3 regions of the Psychrobacillus sp. FSL K6-2836 genome follow, and region 2 is predicted to be linked to each of the others. Evidence: riboswitches for the same ligand, from Rfam matches in the RefSeq annotation. Region 2 holds a riboswitch; each other region holds the start of a gene.
The links. A riboswitch is a leader RNA that binds a small molecule or an ion and turns the genes downstream of it on or off. The one in region 2 is predicted to bind cyclic di-GMP.
Positions count from the first base shown of each region.

Region 1 (5,041 bases), 3.5 Mb from region 2:
GTAATCATTAAAGAAGGTATACATCCCCCCCATGGCAGAGTCTGCATGAATATAGACTGAGTATATGCCATATGTGCGTTCCAAGTCTTCTGTTATCCTCTTAATTCCCTCAATGTCATCAACCCCAAATGTATCAGTAGTTCCCATTGTGGCAAGGACATAAAGAGGAACACCGCCTTTTGCAATAACAAGCTCCATTTTTTCTTTTAAATCTTCTAGATTCATAGAATGATCAGCATTAGCTTTCACACGAATCATGTTTTCTACGCCAATCCCAGTTGCTTCTACAGATTTATATAGACTATAATGTGATAGCTCTGAACAGAAGCAATAGAGATTTTGCGGCACACCATTTTGATTAGAGGACGGCGCGTAACGGGCAATAGCAAGACGTAAAGAGTTAAAAACAGCCCCTTGCCCTCCCCAAGTTGTATATCCTGCACTGATGATTTCATCGTAACCGATAAGTTTGGATAGCATACTAGTTACTTCGATTTCTGCTGTAGCCGCTGCTGGACCTTCTACATCCCAAATATTGTTCCCATTGACTAGGACCATTACTAAATTTCCGATAATACTGGAAATATTAGGAAGGGGCGCTGCATTAGCTACATAATTTCGATTAACGTATCGGTGTCCTTCTACCATTTTTAGAAGCTCCTGAATCACTTCCTCTATTGACACACCTGTTTTTGGAACATTCGCCTCTTGAATGACACGATTATAATAATCCTCTGTGTAATCGGGCATTTCTCCCAACGTTAGTTTGTTAGGATCCTTTAATTCATCTATTTTCGTTAAAATCATCCTAAAGTAGGACAATATTTCTTCTCTTTGAAAGTCATTCCCGTCCATACTAGGAAACAATTTTTGTATTTTCTTCATTGTTTAACCTCCTTGATGTTTTTCTAGAAGTATTTTTATGCATAAAAAGATGCTTCCCACAAGTTGGATCAACCTATAAGAAGCACTCATATATTTATCAGCTTTAGTATGCTGAATATCTTTATACTGCTACACTGGTCTTATTTTGGAGCAGCTTAACCTATTCAGCTTCCGCAGTTTCTACACCATCATTCCATCCAAATAGTAATTTATTTACATCATTTTTTAACTCTACAAGATTCTTTGCTTCCTGAACAAGCTTTTGCATTGACTGCATTTCATCATCACTAATTTCTATTAGTTCCTCAAACATTTCAACAGACTCTCGAGAGATAGAAGCTATCTCAACAATTGTTGTCATTATCTGGTGAGAAGCAGAAGATAATTCTTCTGTACTAGCAGAAGAATTTTCATTATTTTCAGTAATGATCTTTGTCGTAGTTAAAATATTTTCGAACATGGTTCCAACCTCTACAATGGTCGTGTTTGTATCTTTAAATTCTTCTGTTCCCCGTTGCATCGACTTGACAACTATTTCAGTTTCTTCTTGTATATTCTTTACAATATTTGATACTTCAGAGGAAGACTGGCGTGATTGTTCGGCCAATTTTCGAACCTCATCAGCAACAACCGCAAATCCCTTACCATGTTCCCCCGCACGGGCAGCTTCTATTGCCGCATTCAACGCCAATAAATTAATTTGTTCTGAAATCCCTGTAATCACTTTTACAATAGTGCCGATTTCATGAGATTTTTCTCCAAGTTTATTTATAGCATCAAATGTTGTATTTACCGTTTGATTAAACTGCTCCATTTTTTCTAAGGAATCCTTTAGCTTCTCGTTTCCTTCTTTCGTCAATTCTAAGGTAGTGATCGATTGTTCTGAAATTTGATTTGATCTTACTGATAGATCTTCAATAGCCTGTGCCATTTCTTCCATAGATTCGGCGCTTTCTTCTGTAGCTACTAATTGTTTCTGTAATCCTCTACCTACTTCATCAATTGCCGCTCTAACAATATCTGCTTTCTCAGAAGCATACTCACCGATTTCAGCGAGATTTTCTCCTTTTTCATGTACATTTTTTGAAAATGAAATAAACTTTTCCCTTACACGGCTGAAAAACTCAATTAGTTGATTAAAAACAGCATGATCAGAACTTCTTTCATCAACTGCGCTTGTGATATTACCTGCTGAAATTTCTTTCATTCCAATTATTATTTCTTTATTAATATGAGGGTGATGTTTTAGCGAAAAATACCGGTAAGCAAAATATACCGAGACCCCCAATAAGATAACAATTATACCTAGCATAATAGCTTCCATGATAAATAAATCCCCTAACTCCTATTTATTGTTAATTTAGACTTAATGATGAATATTTTAAAGCTCCTTTAAAAGAATATATGTTCCATCCGCTACATTTACAGGAATACCGTTCAACTTACTATTATCCTGATATTTATGAACAATATAATTTCCTTCTGAATCTTTATATTTTTTCATGTTGTGATATTTTTCCATAACACGTATCGACTTAGGGTTTGTCGCTTCACCTAGAACAGCCTTCACCCCTTGTGTCGATGCCTTTGTCATCAATCTATTTCCTAATTGCTGAATAATTTCATGACGGTCATGTTCAGCTATCACTCCTAACATGAATAGGTGTAATAACTCTCCATCTTCGATTTCTTTTCCGTTTCGCTTCTTATAATCTTCCATGAAACGTTTATCCACATCTTCCAAAACACGCAGAATTACATTCATATCATAAAAAGAACCTTCAAATATATCTTCCCCGATAATCTCTGGTGCATTTGTATCGCCAGCAAGCACACCAACAACATTATTATGAATATCCTCAGCGACTACACAATACCCCAGCTCTATTGTAGAGTCTAAATAATCCTTGGTAAATTTATAGAAATCTTCATAACCTAAATTTAATTGACCTACCATCGGTTCCTGAACCCATTTTCCTGAAATATCCACTCCAATAAATGAACGAGCTAAACACTCAGCTGCTTTCTGAATTAAAGCAGTTTGTCCCTTCGTTATAATTTCATATGTATACAATTCTTGTGTTGTTTGCACTTATTGATCTTCCCTTCAAATTATAAAATAAAAATTTCCTTTCTAATGAACCTAACATTACATAGAATGAGGTACTTTATCGATAAATGTACCTGTGAACTCAATTCTTTCAAGTGCATTCCTAATTTGCACTTGAGCAATTTTAGATGAAGGTTTTACTACAAGGATATCCTTAAAACCTAAACTAGAATAAAATTGCATCGTTTGTTCTAACTGCGGTACAACTTTTGATGGGACGGGTGTTTGGTGAGTCCCATCGATAACAAACGTATACTCTTGTCTTGATACTTTATTGATCGTATCCTGTAAATCTATCAAGTAACCATCTGCATCTTCCGCTCTCATTAATCCATGAATCTGTACCTGAACTTCCTTTGTGACCTCATTTATTGCCATTTTATATTTCCTTTTATCTACTACTATCATCTCTAATCTCCTTTTTCCTATTTTTTCGGGAGTCTAATAAATAAAAGCTACCCCAGTTAATAACGGGTAGCCAAAGAATGGTTGCTTATTACTCTTGGCAACCCGACTATCATTATCCATGAGGATTTTAGACTCGTAGCTTTGCGTCCTTATCTTTCGATAAGTTTGCCTTTTTCAATTTTAAACATTTAATAGTACTATACTCACAATCGCACATCACTATAACAGTATAAAGAACTTATCATTTTTTGTCGACACTAGTATTTTTTATTTATAAATATCACAAACATAAAACAAGTCTAACGTCCTTATGCGTTGAAAATTCCCAATATTCCGTCTGAACTATCACTTATAATTTCTTTATAAAAAATTACGCTTGCGGGAATGATAAACAGACTCTGGCATTTAGATGATTAGATAACTATCAAGAATGTATATTTCCCAAATACGAAAGAAATAAAAAAAGCTTCCCATAAGTTTGGTTAACTTATGGGAAGTCTTCCTTTGAAAGGATTTTTTGTACACCAACTACTATATAACCATATTTTTGATAGAAATTGGGGGTTTGAAAGCTAAGTGTACTTAGTAGAATGAAGTTGCATCTATTCTCTCATGCAAATTCCTCTATACTATATAAAAATTGCTTTCCGTATCCTTTGCCTCAAAGTAATTCATCAACCCATAAGAAGTCAATATGTAGGGGCACAAAAAAACGTCCCTTTAATTTTTACTGAAATATACCAATAGAACCTATTACAACAAGGATAAATATTAAACTATAGCTGTGGTATAGAGGGGTGTATGAAGATTTTCACTTGACAGATGACTTCAAAAGATGTAGTGTATATTAGCTTCATGAAATTATATTAAAATTATTTTTTCCAGAATATTCTTAAGCTTAAATAATAGATTTATATAGGAAGGTGATAAAATGCAAAGTTTAAATAATAAAAAAGCTGCTTTTTTAAGCAAGTTTTCTAGTCTATATTTATTAGCCGCTTTCATGTTATGGATTAAAACATATATCACACAAGTAACTCAATTTAACTTAGGAGTAGAAGGATTCCTTCAACAATTCCTTTTATTGTTAAATCCACTTGGCTCTGCTTTGTTATTTCTTGGAGCTCCTTTCATTTTCAAAGGACGGGGAAAATATACTTTACTTGTGGTAATCTACACTCTTATGTCCATTCTTTTATATGCAAATGTAGTTTATTATAGATTTTTTAGTGACTTTATTACATTACCAACGATTACTCAAACACAGAACTTTGGAGACTTAGGCGGTAGTGTTATTTCTTTGTTAAAACCCTACGATATTTTGTTCTTTGTTGATGTATTTTTATTAATTTACTTATGTTTATCTAAAAAAACCCAAAAAGATAATAGTAGAATTGGATACAGACAAGCAATTGTAGGAATTGTTTTTGTAATAGCAATCTCTGCTTTAAATTTAGGACTAGCTAACATTGATCGTCCGCAGTTATTAACTCGTGGTTTTGATAGAAACTATATTGTTAAATATTTAGGTATGTATAACTATACTATTTATGACGCTAAAGAAACTATTAAGGCGTCTTCCCAAAGGGTTTTAGCTGATAGCGATGATATGACAGAAGTTATTAACTATACAAAATC
Region 1 is NZ_JBBOOM010000001.1:385,045-390,085, forward strand. It holds gene MKY37_RS01970 (pyridoxal phosphate-dependent decarboxylase family protein) at 1-885, opposite strand, end outside; gene MKY37_RS01975 (methyl-accepting chemotaxis protein) at 1,046-2,209, opposite strand; gene MKY37_RS01980 (hypothetical protein) at 2,267-2,977, opposite strand; gene MKY37_RS01985 (hypothetical protein) at 3,035-3,403, opposite strand; cyclic di-GMP riboswitch class I at 3,497-3,583, opposite strand; gene MKY37_RS01990 (LTA synthase family protein) at 4,335-5,041, shown strand, end outside.
Region 1: linked by a shared signal. The riboswitch ahead of MKY37_RS01985 (hypothetical protein) and the one ahead of MKY37_RS18770 (prepilin-type N-terminal cleavage/methylation domain-containing protein) in region 2 are both predicted to bind cyclic di-GMP.

Region 2 (5,041 bases):
CTTATCCAGTTGGTAGGATCAGATTATTCAAGACAAAATTATGCCTTGCCTATTGAAAAAGACGAACAAACGATAAAGGTAGCAATGGCAGATCCACTTGACTATGTTGTAATTGACGATATTGAATTGATGACGGGTTTTACGGTACAGCCTGTTATTTCTTCACGGAAAGATATTATAGAAACGATTGAAAAACTAACTAAAGCAGCAGCATCTATTGCTTTAACAGAAAATTTGTCGCAAGAAGGGGCAAATGAGGATGAAGCCCCTGCAATTCGTCTAGTAAATCAAATATTATCACGTGGGATTCAGATTCAAGCTAGTGATATACATATTGATGCACATGAAGATAAAGTATTAGTAAGATATCGAGTGGATGGTTTGCTTGCGACGGATCGAGTACTACAGATGAGTCAATATCCATCTCTGGTTGCACGTATAAAAATCATGGCAAATCTAAATATTACCGAATCTCGTTTGCCGCAAGATGGGCGGGTTCGTTTAACGCAAGGACAACAAACAATTGATATGCGTATTTCCATATTACCTACAGTTTATGGAGAAAAAATGGTTATACGATTATTAGATTTAGCTAATGCTGTGAAGCCAATTTATCAACTAGGTTTCAATAAAAGGTATGTACAAACGTTTATAGAGTTGATAGAAAAACCAACTGGTCTTGTATTACTTACAGGTCCGACTGGATCGGGGAAAACGACGACGCTTTACTCCGCTCTTCAACATATAAATCAAGAATCCGTTAATATTATTACAATTGAAGATCCGGTAGAGTACCAAATGGAGGGGGTAAATCAGGTTCAAGTAAATCCTCATATCCAATTGACTTTCGCAAGTGGTTTACGTGCAATATTACGTCAAGATCCAAACATTGTTATGGTAGGGGAAATAAGAGATGAGGAAACTGCTGAAATTACTATTCGTGCAGCGCTAACAGGCCATCTCGTGTTAAGTACTTTACACACGAATGATGCAATCAGTACTATTCCAAGACTTCTAGACATGAATATTGAGCCTTATCTCGTTATTTCAGCATTAAATGGAGCTGTTTCACAAAGATTAGTACGTAAAATCTGTGATTCCTGTAAGGAAGAATATATACCTTCTAAGATTGAGCAACAGTTATTTGATAATCGTTTTATAAAAGTCGATAAACTGTATAGAGGAAGAGGTTGCAAAGTCTGCAATGAAACTGGGTTTAAAGGTCGATTATCGATTCATGAAATTTTCGTTGTAGACAATGAAATTCGTGAGTTGCTTTATAACAATCGTAGTATGACGGAAGTGAAACGAGCTGCTATGAAAAATGGGATGATTCCTTTAATTGATGATGGACTATTGAAGGTGAAAGCGGGATACACAACGGTAGAAGAAGTGCTACGTGTCGCAAAAGCCGAATAGGAAAGGAAGAGCGCAATTATGAAAGAAAAGTTACATCAGTTGTTACAAGCATCTTTTGAACTTGGAACCTCTGATTTACATTTAACAGTTGGTATGCCCCCAATGATGCGATTACATGGGGAATTAAAAAGGTTTGGACAAGATATATTAAAACCAATAGACACGGAAGAAATGGCCAAAGTAGCAATAGTTCCAAATCTATGGGACACATTTATAGAAAAGGGGGATCTCGATTTCTCTTATAGTTTGCCTGGAGTTTCTAGATTTCGTGTAAATGCGTACTATCAACGAAATTGTGTTAGTCTTGCCTTCCGTGTAATACCAACAGAAATTCCGACTTTCGAGGAGTTAAATTTGCCAACTATCTTACATGATATTGCAAAGAAACCTCAAGGACTAGTATTAGTTACAGGTCCGACTGGTTCAGGGAAATCTACCACACTTGCATCGATGATTCAAGAAATGAATCAAACTGTCAAAAAACATATTATTACATTAGAAGATCCAATCGAATATTTACATTCTCATGGCACCTGTATTATCAATCAACGAGAAGTGGGATTTGACACGAAAACTTTTGCATCTGGATTGAGAGCTTCGCTACGACAAGATCCTGACGTAATACTAGTTGGTGAAATGAGAGATTTAGAAACTATTTCTACGGCAATTACTGCAGCAGAAACTGGCCATCTAGTACTTGCTACATTACATACAACGAGTGCATCCATGACGATCGATCGTATCATCGATGTATTTCCGCCGAGTCAGCAACCGCAAGTAAGAATTCAATTGGCTTCCGTGCTTCAGGCGGTGATTTCACAGCGACTTTTCCAATCCATTAGCGGGAAAGGTAGAGTAGCTGCATTTGAAATATTATTAAATGTTCCAGCAGTAAAAAACTTAATTAGAAATGAAAAAATCCATCAAATTCATTCTGTTATACAGTCAAGCAAATCAATGGGGATGCAAACAATGGAAAGTGAATTAGAACGACTAGCTAAAGGGAAGTTAGTTACTTCGGAACAGCTAGAACCTTATTTTGCGGAGAAGATGATTTAATGGCTTACTTTCAATACAGTGGTAGAGATAAAAAAGGAGAAATAGTCAGAGGTATCATGCGTGCTCCAACAGCTGATGATGCAAAATTAAAACTTCGTAAAAAAGGTATAGCCGCTCGTGAGATTATGAAGAAAACAGGTTTTTTGTATCAAGAATTAAATTTAGGTAGTGGAAAAGTTCCTTTCAAGGATTTAGTTATTTTTATACGCCAGTTTTCGACTCTCATTAAAGCGGGTATATCCATATTAGATGCGACTGCGATTTTAAAGGATCAAACTTCTCATAAAAATTTGAAGCAAGTTTTAGCAGATATTGAGGAAGATCTCAAAGAAGGTCATCCTTTTTCGGTAGCGGCAGAGCAGCATCCTAAAGTGTTCCCTGTGTTATTTACGAATATGTTGAAGGCTGGAGAGGCTGGAGGACAATTTGACGAGATTTTAGATCAGTTAGCAGTATATTATGAAAAACAAAATGAAACGAAACAAAAAGTACAGTCTGCAATGATGTATCCAGCAGTGCTTGGTATCGTTGCCATAGGTGTTGTTATTTTCATGATAGGTTTTATCGTTCCAAGATTTGCGAGCATGTTTACTTCTTTTGGAGCAGAATTGCCATTCATAACGAAATTTCTATTGGATTTAAGTGCTATTTTTCAAACTTGGTGGTGGGTAGCTCTATTATTAATAGTTGGAATAAGTATCGCAGTAAGTGTTCTAATAAAGCGTGATCCATATCGATACTTAGCTCACAGTATAATACTTAGATTACCAATTTTCGGTCCTGTTGTTCAAAAGTCAACTCTTGCTCGAATGACAAGAACTTTAAGTAGTTTATATGCCGCTAGCGTTCCGGTGACTCAATCGTTATTAGTCGTACGCAAAGTTGTGGGAAATGCGGTTATTGAAGAAATTATTGAAAACGCTAGTAAAAGTGTTCAAGAAGGTAACTCTTTAGCAACTCCTATGGTGGGACATTGGGCAATTCCTTCATTTGTATCACAAATGATTGTTCTTGGCGAAAAATCTGGGACGCTCGATTTTATGCTTGCAAAGGTAGCGGATTTTTATGAGCAAGAAGTCGATACTTCTGCTGAAAGATTGAAGTCACTTATAGAACCGGCGATGATTTTGTTTTTGGCTGTAGTAATTGGAGGAATCGTGGCAGCTATAATGATTCCTATGTTTTCAATCTTTTCAGAAGTTCAATGAAATAGGGTTAAAAGAACTATGTGAAAACACTTGATATTTTAGTAGTTTTAACCGATATTATTAATAATAGATGTATTGGAAGCGAAGAATAATTGTCGAATATTTGGGCACTTAGACGATTAGGAGCAAGTAGTGCACCCACCCATGCAAATAATTTGTAGTAAGGGGAGAAAAAAATGAAAAAATGGTTGAAAACGATTAAGAATGAAAAAGGTTTAACGCTAATTGAATTATTAGCAGTTGTAGTTATTTTAGGGATTATTGCAGCGATTGCGATTCCGTCAATCTCAGGAATTATTGAGAATTCGAAGAAAGATGCCCATGTTGCAAATGCATTATTAATAATTAACGCTGCTAAACTAGCTGAGGCTTCAAATGCTACTGTTGGAACTACTCCTGTAAAAGTTAGTGAAAGATTAAAAGGAACCACTCCTACAAATGTTACTGTTACCGAATTAGTGAATGCAGGGTTTCTAGATTCTGTTCCAAAAGATCCCCAAAGTAATGTCGCTTATGATGGTACCACATCTGTGGTGACTTATGATAGTACAGCTAAAGTATATAAAATTACATTAAAAGGCTCAGGTACTGGTGCGAAAACTTATTTTACGACAATTTCTGAAGAAACTTTAAATAATGTAGGTAGAGAAGCTGTAGGCAAAACGGGAACAGCGGGTTCAGCATCTACTATTTCATAACATTCTAACAATAAACTTTATAAATAGCCCTATGCATTCGTGCACGGGGCTATTATACTTATATTTATAGTTTTTATCCCGCATTAACGGGCAGTAATACTCCCACTTCAAGGCTTGGCCAAAGCAACAAAGCATAAGTGGGAGACAACTGCCCGTAAACGCCCAAATGGTTCAACTAACAATCAGTGGGGGATGAAGAAAACCCCCACTGATTGAAGTTTCACTTTATAAGAAAGGCAGGGACATGAATGTTTACATATTGGAAATCACAACCTGCTGTTTTTATTACGTTTACCCAAAGATACATACGTATTTTAGTTGGTGGGAGGAAGAATGAATATATTAAGTTTATACAACAAGTTATTGAAGAGGGGACTTTTCAGTCAGGTCAGATAGTACATGAAGAACGACTTATTCAGCAATTGACGTCTATTATCAAAAAGCATAAACTTCAAGGTTTACCTACTTTTTTCTCTTTTTCTCAACATGATTTGCTTTTGCGTTCCACTACAATTCCCCAATCCGTTCCTCCAAGTGAATGGAAAGGTCATTTATATTTGGAACTAGGAGAATCTTTTCATCTACCTTTTTCCGATCCTATTATAGAAATTGTAGGCGATAATCGAGCAATGGGGAAAGATGAAGTGATTGCCCTTG
Region 2 is NZ_JBBOOM010000001.1:3,879,060-3,884,100, forward strand. It holds gene MKY37_RS18755 (GspE/PulE family protein) at 1-1,419, shown strand, start outside; gene MKY37_RS18760 (type IV pilus twitching motility protein PilT) at 1,438-2,478, shown strand; gene MKY37_RS18765 (type II secretion system F family protein) at 2,478-3,686, shown strand; cyclic di-GMP riboswitch class II at 3,755-3,838, shown strand; gene MKY37_RS18770 (prepilin-type N-terminal cleavage/methylation domain-containing protein) at 3,863-4,384, shown strand; gene pilM (type IV pilus biogenesis protein PilM) at 4,633-5,041, shown strand, end outside.

Region 3 (5,041 bases), 2.6 Mb from region 2:
TTAGAAACACAAGAAGTAGCACCGTTTGAAGATATCACTAATTATGCAGCTGAAACAAAATCAGAAATTGCTGCAGGCTATAAATACGGCATTATCAAAGGAGATAATGGTAAATTTAAGCCTTCTGAAAAAGTAACGCGTGCACAGCTTGCATTAATGATTGAACGCGCATATGCATTCAAAACAGGCAAAAAGTACACGGCTACTAAAATAGCACCATTCTCAGATATCGCTGCCTATGACGAAGAAACGATCAATGCAATCTCTATGCTATATGAGCTACAAGTAGTAGATGGATCTGACGGTAAATTTAACCCATCAAATCCAACAACTCGTGCTCAAGCTGCAAAAATCTTCACAAACTTTATGGGTGGCTTAAAATAATGAACTAAAAAACTCTCCTTCTGTCCGATTGGACGGGAGGAGAGTTAAACTTTTAATAATAAAAATGGAATAAATTCCCGTTCCGCAAGTAAACACCACCAAACCGCAAGTACCAACCCATGGAGAGCAAGTATCCAACAAGCGAGCGCAAATAACGGCCAAATTGCTAATTATATCGAAATCCTTTTTCCCAGATCATTAAAAATGGTTTAAATTCCCATACCGCAAGTAAATCCCTATCGAGCGCAAGTAACCCAAGAAGAACCGCAAGTAAACACCGCCAAACCGCAAGTACAAGCCCATCGAGAGCAAGTATCCAACAACCGAGAGCAAGTACCGGTCTAATTGCTAATTATATCGAAATCCTTTTTCCCAGATCTTTAAAAATGGAATAAATTCCCGTTCCGCAAGTAAATCCCCCTCGAGCGCAAGTAACCCAAGTAGAACCGCAAGTAAACACCACCAAACCGCAAATACAACCACATCGAGAGCAAGTATCCAACAATCGAGAGCAAGTTACCGGTCAAATTGCTAATTATATCGAAATCCTTTTCCCTAGATCTTTAAAAATGCAATAAATTCCCGTTCCGCAAGTAAATCCCTATCGAGCGCAAGTAACCCAAGTAGAACCGCAAGTAAACACCGCCAAACCGCAAGTACCGTCCCATGGAGAGCAAGTACCGGTTAAATTGCTAATTACAAAATGTAATAAATTCTCGTTCCGCAAGTAAATCCCCCTCGAGCGCAAGTAACCCAAGTAGAACCGCAAGTAAACACCATCAAACCGCAAGTACCAACCCATGGAGAGCAAGTATCCAACAAGCGAGAGCAAGTACCGGTCAAACTGCAAATTATATCGAAATCCTTTTCCCTAGATCTTTAACAATGGAATAAATTCCCGTTCCGCAAGTAAATCCCTATGAGCGCAAGTAACCCAAGTAGAACCACAAGTAAACCCGACCAAACCGCAAGTACCGTCCCATCGAGAGCAAGTATCCAACAAGCGAGAGCAAGTACCGGTCAAATTGCTAATTACATAGAAATCCTATTCCCTAGATCTTTAAAAATGGAATAAATCCCCGTTTCGCAAGTAAATCCCCCTCGAGCGCAAGTAACCCAAGTAGAACCGCAAGTAAACACCATCAAACCCCAAGTACCGTCCCCCATGGAGAGCAAGTATCCAACAAGCGAGAGCAAGTACCGGTCAAACCGGAACTCAAATTAAATAATAATACTAAACGACAGCTTTACGATACATAGAATGGATTTTCAAACATATAATGTGAAGTGGTAAACAGGATGAGACACGACATATTGTTATTAGACAAAAATAGAACCTTCATAACCGCATGAAATGACGTATTTTTTTGATGAAACTTGGTTATAATGGCATAAGAAATAGCATATTTTAACAAGGATACTGTGAAATACTTCTTGTATTTGGGCACCTAAGAAGTATGGAGTAATTGGTGCAACCGACCTGATTAAACTTGAGCGTGAGCTCGATTTAATTGGGTCTTTATTATGAGATGGAGGTGACAGGTTGAAAAAAAGATTTATCATCAAAACGCTAGTTGCTGTGTCAGGCTCATCCTCAACTGTCCAACTAGAAAGGGATACAGCGTTAAGGCAATAACAGAAGAGAAAGATGCAGTAATCCGAATAAGTATAATGAAGAAAAAATATCATAATCACCAAAAAAACGAGAAATAATATCGTAATAGATAGAGTGGAACTATCAACAAAACGACTTCATTAGTAGAGGTACTTCCCACTACACTGCACTATAAACAATAGAGTAAAACCATTTAAATCGGAGGTGGACACTATCAATAAAAAATATGGAAAACGAATTATTACAGTGACGCAGGACATCAAAGGTGCACCGAGAGCGGTTATTAGGTTGAATTCGTTTAGATCGATTCTTCAATTGGCTGATGATAAGGAGCTTCCGATATTTTTAAACAAGAATCGTGAAGAGGGACGTCCGGTATTTTTTATAGTAGATGGCGATTGTATATATAATTATGAGACTGCGAGTAGAGAGCTAGTACGGAATACTACAATTGAACCAGCCAATAGTAGTGCATATGCGAATAGCTAATCTGGTTTATACATTTTTAAAAAAGAATCCATCGAGTAATTTGAACTTATTATTACTTTACCGCTATATTTCCCTAATATTGACTTCGTTTTTCTATTTAGTTGGACATCAGCCTTCGCTTGTTTTTAAAGCCGGTGTTGTTGCGGCATTAGGCGTAGCTGCATGGATTTTAACAGATTTACAGCGGCGATATTTGGAGCATACGAATATAGTGAAAATGATTGTTTTAATAGAGACGCTTGGTGTGACATTGCTGCTCATCCCAACTGGTGGCATTTCAAGCCCATTTATCTGGTATGCATTGAATCCCGTTCTTGTAGCTGCTATCCTTTTAACCCCTAGATTTAGTTGGATGACATTAACGTTTTATCTTGCGACTGCTACATTTATCGCTAATCGGAATGATAGCATAATCGTCGTTTTAGAAGACCAATCCTATTTTTATCTCGTTTGTATATTGATCACATTACTTGCTAGTTTATTTTCGGGACTAACGAAGGAACTACTTCAAGTAAATGGGAAACTAGCGAATACGAATGAAAAATACCAGGAGACATTAGAGCATATCATGTCCCTTTACCATATGTTAGAAAATTTTTCGTCCCATAAAAGTCCAAAAAAGCTAACAGACGCCATGACGATGACATTGATGAAATGCTTGCAAAAGCATACCGCCTTCTTTTGGATAACGGATCATGCCTTTCAAAAAAGCTATATATCAAATGAAACAACCAATAGAAATCTAGAAATGGATTTAACAAAAGATTGGGATCATCTACGAAAACAAAAGGATGCTTTTACCCATACGTACCATAACGAACAGTATTGGATGAAGGTTATTAGGACAACCAAATATATAGGAGTAATAGGTGTAAAAGTTACTTCTAATACAGAAATACAAAACACATTCTTACTCCACCGCACATTCGAATTTCTCGTGGAGCTTAGTGAAATGATGCTAGAGAGAATTCATATGGATCATATGATGGATCAGCTGACGATTAGCGAAGAGCAGAACCGAATTGCCAATGAAATGCATGATAGCGTATCACAGCGATTATTTGGAATTGTCTATTCATTGCATAGTTTACGAGTTAAGAGTCGGAATATTACAACTAACGAATTAGAGCAGGAATTTGAATTTTTGTCACAGACAGCTAATACGACGATGAAAGAGCTGCGAGCCTCTATTTATCGATTAAGTACAGTAAAAAAAGGAGAGGAACCATTTCTTGTCCTTATCGAAAATTATTTGGTGGAATACGCAAAGTTAAATGACATACGCATTGCTTACGATATTACAGGCAATGAATCATCTATTTCAGCAAATACAAAGAATGGGCTATATCGAATCATTTGTGAAGCATGTGGAAATGCGGTTCGACACGGTAGGTGTACACTTATCGAAGTAACGCTAGCTTTGGAGGAAGAGAGAACCTACCTAGTCATTAAGGATAATGGAATAGGTATTCAGACGAAGACTAGGTCTATGAAAGAACAAGGAATTGGATTATCTAATATGCAAAATATTGTACATTCCTTAGGTGGTACATTTGAAATAGGGACACCTTATAAAATGGGAACTACCATACAGATTGATATTCCACATATAAAATCACACAAAAAACAAGAGGTGTTTGGATAATGACAGTTGTTATAATTGACGATCATCCATTAATTCGGAGAGGGTTGAATTCACTATTTTCCTTAAGCGGATCTTTGAAAGTACTTGGAGAAGCTACTAATAGGAGAGAAGCTATCGAACTATTAAATGCAGTAAAACCAGATATAGCAATAGTAGATCTTCGTCTAGGAGAGGAATCAGGGATCGAACTAATAACAGAAGCAATTCGCTTAGGTATTAAGAGCAAATTTGTCATACTTACATCCTCCACCAACGAGGAAGACTTTAAAAAAGCAAAAGAAATAGGAGTTGCTGGTTATTTGCTGAAGGAAGCACTGCCAGAAGAACTCATGCATGCACTGCAAATGATTAGGAAAGGTCGTAAATACTACGATCCAACCGTTTTAGATTTAATGATGAAAGAGAAAAACCAGTTAGATGAGAGTGGTCATTTTGAACAGCTCACACCAAAGGAAAGGGAAATCCTTGTTGAGCTCGGCAAAGGACATTCCAACAAGGAAATTTCTAAAACCCTCTATATAACCGAATTCACGGTGAAAAAGCACGTCAGTCAAGTATTTGCCAAGCTAGGACTTGCAGATAGAACCCAAGCGGCTTTATACGCTAACGCAAAAGGTCTCGTCAAATACGTTATAAACTCTTAACAGAGTCATCTGGTTAGTTACAGATGGCTCTTTCTTTTTGTTTAATAACATCTAAGTAACTAAAAAATCGTTTTTACAGATCACACAGGAGCGATCTGTAAAATAGGATTGTAAATATTATTGCTTTCAGTGTACATTAAAAAGAGGATTATTTTGGTAAAGGAGGTGTTCCGCGTTGAAAAGAAAAATCTTTATACTGCTATCTATAAGTATTTTTCTCTTAACAATAGCAAGTATAGTTAAGTCATTCTATTTGCTAGATTC
Region 3 is NZ_JBBOOM010000001.1:1,319,837-1,324,877, reverse strand. It holds gene MKY37_RS06180 (S8 family serine peptidase) at 1-384, shown strand, start outside; cyclic di-GMP riboswitch class II at 1,791-1,874, shown strand; gene MKY37_RS06175 (DUF5305 family protein) at 2,204-2,488, shown strand; gene MKY37_RS06170 (sensor histidine kinase) at 2,529-4,133, shown strand; gene MKY37_RS06165 (response regulator transcription factor) at 4,133-4,777, shown strand; gene MKY37_RS06160 (ATP-binding protein) at 4,953-5,041, shown strand, end outside.
Region 3: linked by a shared signal. The riboswitch ahead of MKY37_RS06175 (DUF5305 family protein) and the one ahead of MKY37_RS18770 (prepilin-type N-terminal cleavage/methylation domain-containing protein) in region 2 are both predicted to bind cyclic di-GMP.